Regions from separate parts of the Streptomyces sp. NPDC002886 genome, predicted to be linked through region 1. Evidence: riboswitches for the same ligand, from Rfam matches in the RefSeq annotation. Region 1 holds a riboswitch; the other holds the start of a gene.
What was found. Region 1 has a riboswitch for glycine ahead of gcvP (aminomethyl-transferring glycine dehydrogenase). Riboswitches for the same ligand answer to the same signal wherever they lie in the genome.

Region 1 (3,401 bases):
GCCGAATTCGGGCCAGGTGACCGACTCCATTTCGGTGGTCGCGTTGAGCTTCATGGTGCAGGAGCCCAGCGGGATCATGCCGCGGTCCAGCGCGTAGTCCTTGTCCGAGAGCTTGCGCAGGTAGCGCAGCATCGCGGTCTCGGAGCGGTGCTGGTGGAAGACCGGGTGCGTCAGGTACTCGTCCGAGCGCAGCAGGCCCTCGGGCAGCGCCTCGGCGGTGCTCGCGTCCAGCGCCTCGATGTCGGCGGTGACGCCGAAAGCGGCCCAGACGGCCTCGATGTCGGCGCGCAGGGTGGTCTCGTCGCAGGCGATGGAGACGAGGTCGGCATCGACCTGGAAGAGGTTGACGCCACCCTCGCGGGCGGCGGCCACGACCTCTGCGGCCCGGCCCGGAACCCGCACGGTGAGGGTGTCGAAGTACGAGCCGTGCAGCAGCTCGACCCCGCCGGCCGTCAGACCGGCGGCGAGCAGGGCGGCGTAGCGGTGGGTGCGGCGGGCGATCGTCCGCAGCCCGTCCGGGCCGTGGTAGACGGCGTACATGCCGGCCATGACGGCGAGGAGCACCTGCGCGGTGCAGATGTTGCTGGTGGCCTTCTCGCGGCGGATGTGCTGCTCACGGGTCTGCAGCGCCAGGCGGTAGGCCTTGTTGCCGTCCGCGTCCACGGAGACGCCGACGAGGCGGCCGGGCAGCGAGCGGGCGTGCTTGGCCTGGACGGCCATGTAGCCGGCGTGCGGTCCGCCGAAGCCCATCGGGACGCCGAAGCGCTGGGTGGTGCCGACGGCGATGTCGGCGCCCAGCTCGCCCGGGGAGGTCAGCAGCGTCAGGGCGAGCAGGTCGGCGGAGACGGCGACGATGGCGCCGAGCCCGTGCGCCTGCTCGATGACCGGCTTGATCTCCCGCACGGCGCCGGAGGCACCCGGGTACTGGAGCAGCACGCCGTAGACGCCGCGCTCGACGATCTCGGCCGGAATCCCCGCGCTCAGGTCGGCGACGACGACCTCGATGCCGATCGGCTCGGCACGGGTCTGGATCACCGCGATGGTCTGCGGCAGCGCGTCGGCGTCGACCAGGAAGACGTTGCCCTTGGCCTTGCCCACGCGGCGGGCCAGGGTCATGGCCTCGGCGGCCGCCGTGCCCTCGTCGAGCAGGGAGGCGCCGGAGGTCGGCAGGCCGGTCAGCTCGGCGACGACGGTCTGGAAGTTCAGCAGGGCTTCGAGCCGGCCCTGGGAGATCTCCGGCTGGTACGGCGTGTACGCCGTGTACCAGGCCGGGTTCTCCATGACGTTGCGCAGGATCACCGGCGGCGTGAAGGTGCCGTAGTAACCCAGGCCGATCATCGAAGACAGGACCTGGTTGCGGTCGGCGAGCTCACGCAGCTCGGCGAGCACCTCGGCCTCGGTCCGCGCCTCGGGCAGGTTCAGCGCGGCGGTGGTCTTGATCACATCCGGCACCGCGGCTGCGGTGAGCTCGTCCAGCGAGCCGTAGCCCACGTGGGCGAGCATCTTCGCCTGCGCCTCGGCATCCGGGCCGATGTGGCGCTGCTCGAAGGGGATGCCTCGCTCCAGCTGGGAGAGCGGAATGCGGTTGGCGGTCATGTACGGAGGCCTCCTGGTCGTACGACCTGCGAGGGGCACCACGGCGCGGGCACCCGGACGGCCTCCCCCTCTGTCATCACAACCTGAGAGCTTCACCGGGCCGCGCGGGGATCGCCCACGGGGTCCGGCTTTCACCGTCGGTGAGGAGAGGGACCGGCACTGCGCGCCCGGTACCCGCAACCTGCTTTCCAGAGTGGCCTCACCACGTGCGGTACGTATGCCTGAGAGATTCCGGGGAGGATTTGCTCCTTCGGCGCCTCCGTCTCACTCACTCGGAGGACTCTCCCGCACAGGGTCAACAGCCGTCACCCAGCCTACCAGCGAGGATGTGGACGCCTCCCTTCGAGTGGCCCCCTCTCCGGAAATGCACTTTTGTAGTCATTACGGAGGAGTTGCGCCCAAATGGAGGGACCGGACCGTGCAGACCGACATCGATCCCCGCAGCCTGATCGGCCGCAAGGCGTTCGACCGCAATGGCACCAAGATCGGCACCGTCGACGAGGTCTACCTCGACGACGCCACGGGCGTCCCCGAATGGGCCGCCGTACGCACCGGCCTCTTCAGCCGGGACGCCTTCGTCCCGCTGGAGCCCAGCGAGATGGTGGGCGACACCCTGCGCGTTCCCTTCGAACGCTCCCTCATCCGAGACGCCCCCGACTTCGGCGTGGGCCGCCACCTCTCCCCCGAACAGGAGCTCCAGCTCTACCACCACTACGGCCTGGACCTGGCCCTCCCCTCGGACTTCCACCACGACTTCGGCCACACCTCCCCCGACACCCCCTGACCCCACCCCTCCCGCATGTGAGGGGCCAGACCCCGGGCCGTATCCCCCCGCAACGGCACCGCACACCCCAACCGCTCCGGTCCCGGGACCCCGACGCCTGCCCCCCAACGACGCCGCACACCCCCACCAGTCCAGACGCGGGACCCGGGCCTGTCCCGGCCACGCCGCATCCCAACCGGCCCAAACGCGGAACCCGGTCCTAGCCCCCGGCCACGCCACACCCCAACCGGCCCAAACGCGGTGCCCGGGGCCCGACCCCCAGCCACGCCGCCCCCCAACCGGCCCGGGCACGGGGCCCGGGGCCCAAGCCCAGCCACGCCGCACCCCAACCAGTCCAAACACGGGGCCCGGCCTGTCCCCGGCAACGCCGCACCCCAACCGGTCCAGGCACGGGGCCCCGGGGGCTGGCCCCCGGCAACGGCGCCGCACACCCCAAGAGGGTCCGGGCGAAGCCCGGGGAACGGTGGAAGGGCGGGTAGGGGACAGCCCCGCAGGGCCCAACCCCTCCCGCCTCCTCCACACCCGCCCCGCAGCAGGCGCCTGCCGGCGCACGAGCGGCCACCGTCGGGCACCGGCACCGCCGCCCGAGCAGCGACCAAGCCCCGTGCACGGCCAGGCCCACCGGCACGGCCGAATGCCACGACCTCTCAGGCTCGCTCCACAGCCGCCTGGCCCTCGACCTCCAAGACCTGGTCCCCGACCAGCGGCATCGGATCGGACGCCTCCAGCTCAGGATCGTCCACCAGGAAGGTGCGGACCCGCCCCGGCCGGGATCCGGGCTGCTCGAACCGCACGGTCACCCGCCCGACCCCGCTGCCCTGCACCCACCCCGGCCCGTACACGGCATGCCGCACATCACTCCCGGCCGCCCACCGCCGCTCCACCACCCCTTCGACGCCCGACGGCACCCCCACCTCAGATTCGCCGCCCTGCCCCCGCCCGGCGGATTCCCCCTGCCCGGGCCCGACACCCTGCCCCTCCCCGGACGCGCCACCAGGTCCGTCCCCAGCGTCGTCAACCG
Region 2 (3,401 bases), on a different contig from region 1:
CTCCCATCCCAACAGGTGGACGCCGATGTAAAGCTCCGGCGTGCCGCCCTCGACGCTGGCGAGGCAGCGGTGTGCGGAGGCGACGACTCCGGTCGCCCGGAACTCCTCCGCGGCGGCGGCCAGGAACTCGACCGGGTCCTCCTGCCAGTCGGGCTCGTAGAGCCGGACCCGGCCACCGGTGGCCGGGCCGTCGAGCGGGTCGCGGCCGGCGCGGCAGAGCTCGGCGACGGCCGGCGGGGGCAGCGGCACGCCGACGGACCCTTCGGGGTTGACCGCGATGCCGAGCTGCGGGGGCAGGCCGCGGGCGAACTCCGGGGCGGGGGCGACGGCGAAGTCCATGCCGGGCCCGGCGCAGGCGCGGAACTGCTCCTCGGAGCTGTAGACGGGCACGTACGCGGCGCCGCCGATGTCCATGGTGGGCAGGCTCAGGCTGTTCACCCCGCCGGGCAGCGGGATCCACAGGTCGCTGCGCCCGAGGACCTCCAGGATCCGCCCCCCGGCGTCCGCCTGCCCGAGCGCCGCCCCGAGCACCTGCTCCAGCTCGTTACCCGGCCACATGTACGTCTCCGCTCGCTCGCCTTGGTCTCGGCCCGGGTTTCTCGAGCAGAGGTTCCCGGGATTCCCGAGATTAACGGGCGCCCGCGGCGCCCCCGCCGGGTGCCCCGCCCGGCCGCCCCAGGTCGAAAGAGAAGGCCTAGCGGAAGGCGATCGAGGTCAGCCGCGACGCCGCCGGGCGGTCCAGCAGGGTCACCGACGCGCAGCCGGCCGGCGGGCGGCCCGCCTCGGCCTCGCGCAGCAGCCGGGCCACCGCGCCGCGGTGCCGGGCGAAGGCGTACGCCGACACCCCCCGGCCCCGCGCCGCCTGCCCGGCCCGGGCCTCCTCGGGGGTGGTGTCCAGCAGCACCAGGTGCAGCGCGCGGCCGCGCCGCCGGGCCGCCGAGGCCAGCAGCGCCCGGACCCAGCTCTGCGTGCCGCAGTCGTGGACCACGGCCGGGGCACCGGAGCGGAGCACCCGCCACAGGCCCCAGTAGTGCGCGATCCGGACCGCCGGCCGGTACACCGCGTAGGGCAGGGCGGCCGGCATCCGGCGCTCCCACCGCTCGCGGGCGTCCTGGGAGTCGATGCCGCCGCCCTCGGCGGCCCGCTTGATCAGGGTGCTCTTGCCTCCGCCGGGCAGTCCGGAGACCACCACGACGTCCCCTTCGGCGAAGCGGAGCCGCCGCGGGCCCTCGGCCCCGCGCAGGTCCCGTACCGCTCCGGGCTCCGCCGGCGCCCCGGTCTCCGCCGGGTCCCGTACGAGGCCGCGCTGCGACGGCACGCCGCCGACCGCACCCTCGACGGTGCCGGTGTTCGTCGCCGCCAGTACTCCGAATCTCCGCACAGTGCTCGCCTCCCCCGCCGGGTCACCTGGACCCGTTCCCCCTGAGTGTAAAGAGACGGTAATCCGGGGTGTCCGGTTCCGCTCCGGTTCCGCTCCCGATCCGCTCCGGTTCCGCTCGGCTCGCGGACCCCCTCCCCCATTCGGCCGCACGCCGTGCAATGATGTGCGCCATCTGGACACCTAACTGCATACCGGCCGCTTGAATCCGCGCGGGAGAGTCCCGGCACGCCGCAAGGCGGTGCCCGGGCGCCGAAGGAGCAAGTACCTCCCTTGAATCTCTCAGGCCCCGTACCGCGTGGATGAGGCAGATCTGAAAAGCGAGCCGCGCCACCGCCCGTGAGGGCCCCGGCGACGGTTCCACCCAAGGTGCAAGTCGAAGGCCTTCCCCTGGAAGCGGGGAACTCTCGGCGAACCTCTCAGGTTCCGATGACAGATGGGGAGGAACTCCTCCTCGTCATGTCATGCCCTGGGACCCGGGAGCCACACCCATGAGCACTGCCCCCCGCCTGACCGCCCTCGATGCGCTGCACCGTTCCCTCGGTGCGACCATGACCGATTTCGCGGGCTGGGACATGCCCCTGCGGTACGGGAGCGAGCGCGACGAGCACAACGCCGTCCGCACCAAGGCCGGCCTGTTCGACCTCTCCCACATGGGCGAGATCACCCTGACCGGCCCCGAGGCCGTCAAGGTCCTGGACTACGCGCTGGTCGGCAACATCTCCACCGTCGGCGTCGGCCGTGCCCGCTACACGCACATCTGTCAGGAGGACGGCGGGATCCTCGACGACCTGATCGTCTACCGCCTGGGCGAGACCGAGTTCATGGTCGTCGCGAACGCCTCCAACGCCCAGGTCGTCCTGGACGCGATCACCGAGCGCGCCGCCGGCTTCGACGCCGAGGTCCGCGACGACCGCGACGCGTACGCGCTGCTCGCGGTCCAGGGTCCGGAGTCCCCCGGCATCCTCGCCTCCCTCACCGACGCCGACCTGGACGGGCTGAAGTACTACGCCGGCCTGCCCGGCACGGTCGCCGGGGTGCCCGCGCTGATCGCGCGCACCGGCTACACCGGCGAGGACGGCTTCGAGCTGTTCGTCTCGCCCGAGCACGCCGTGGAGCTGTGGCAGGCGCTGACCAAGGCGGGCGAGGGCGTCGGCCTGGTTCCGGCCGGCTTGTCCTGCCGCGACACCCTGCGCCTGGAAGCGGGCATGCCGCTGTACGGGCACGAGCTGACCACCTCCCTGACCCCGTTCGACGCGGGTCTGGGCCGGGTCGTGAAGTTCGAGAAGGAGGGCGACTTCGTCGGCCGCGCCGCCCTGGAGGCCGCCGCCGAGCGCGCCGCCTCCAACCCGCCGCGCAAGCTGGTCGGCCTGATCGCCGAGGGCCGCCGCGTTCCGCGCGCCGGCTTCTCCGTGACCTTCGACGGCCAGGTCGTCGGCGAGGTCACTTCGGGCGCCCCGTCCCCGACGCTGGGCAAGCCGATCGCGATGGCCTACGTCGACGCGGCGCACGCCGCGCCCGGCACCTCCGGCGTCGGCGTGGACATTCGCGGTACGCATGAGGCGTACGAGGTCGTGGCCCTGCCGTTCTACAAGCGGCAGAAGTAGCCCCGTACCGCACCGCACCGCCCGTCGGCGCTTGGCGCCGCCCCGCGGGACCCCCGCAGGACCCCCGCACGACCACGTTCGTATCCACTCCCCCGCATCCAGGAGAATCAGGTCATGAGCAACCCCCAGCAGCTGCGTTTCAGCAAGGAGCACGAGTGGCTGTCGGACGCCGTCGACGGCGTCTCGACGGTCGGCATCACGGAGTTCGCGGCCAACGCGCTCGGTGACGTCGTCTACGCCCAGCTTCCCGAGGTCGGTGACACCGTGACCGCGGGCGAGACCTGTGGCGAGCTGGAGTCGACCAAGTCGGTCAGCGACCTGTACTCCCCCGTCACCGGCGAGATCGTCGAGTCCAACCAGGACGTCATCGACGACCCGGCGCTGGTGAACTCGGCTCCGTTCGAGGGCGGCTGGCT

Region 2: linked by a shared signal. The riboswitch ahead of gcvT (glycine cleavage system aminomethyltransferase GcvT) and the one ahead of gcvP (aminomethyl-transferring glycine dehydrogenase) in region 1 are both predicted to bind glycine.

Annotation. Positions count from the first base shown of each region.
Region 1 is NZ_JBIAPV010000004.1:1,138,942-1,142,342, forward strand. It holds gene gcvP (aminomethyl-transferring glycine dehydrogenase) at 1-1,596, opposite strand, end outside; glycine riboswitch at 1,796-1,894, opposite strand; gene ACFYYB_RS23430 (PRC-barrel domain-containing protein) at 2,015-2,380, shown strand; gene ACFYYB_RS23435 (DNA polymerase IV) at 3,028-3,401, opposite strand, start outside.
Region 2 is NZ_JBIAPV010000003.1:261,688-265,088, forward strand. It holds gene ACFYYB_RS13410 (enhanced serine sensitivity protein SseB) at 1-558, opposite strand, end outside; gene ACFYYB_RS13415 (AAA family ATPase) at 695-1,381, opposite strand; glycine riboswitch at 1,582-1,685, shown strand; gene gcvT (glycine cleavage system aminomethyltransferase GcvT) at 1,870-2,985, shown strand; gene gcvH (glycine cleavage system protein GcvH) at 3,100-3,401, shown strand, end outside.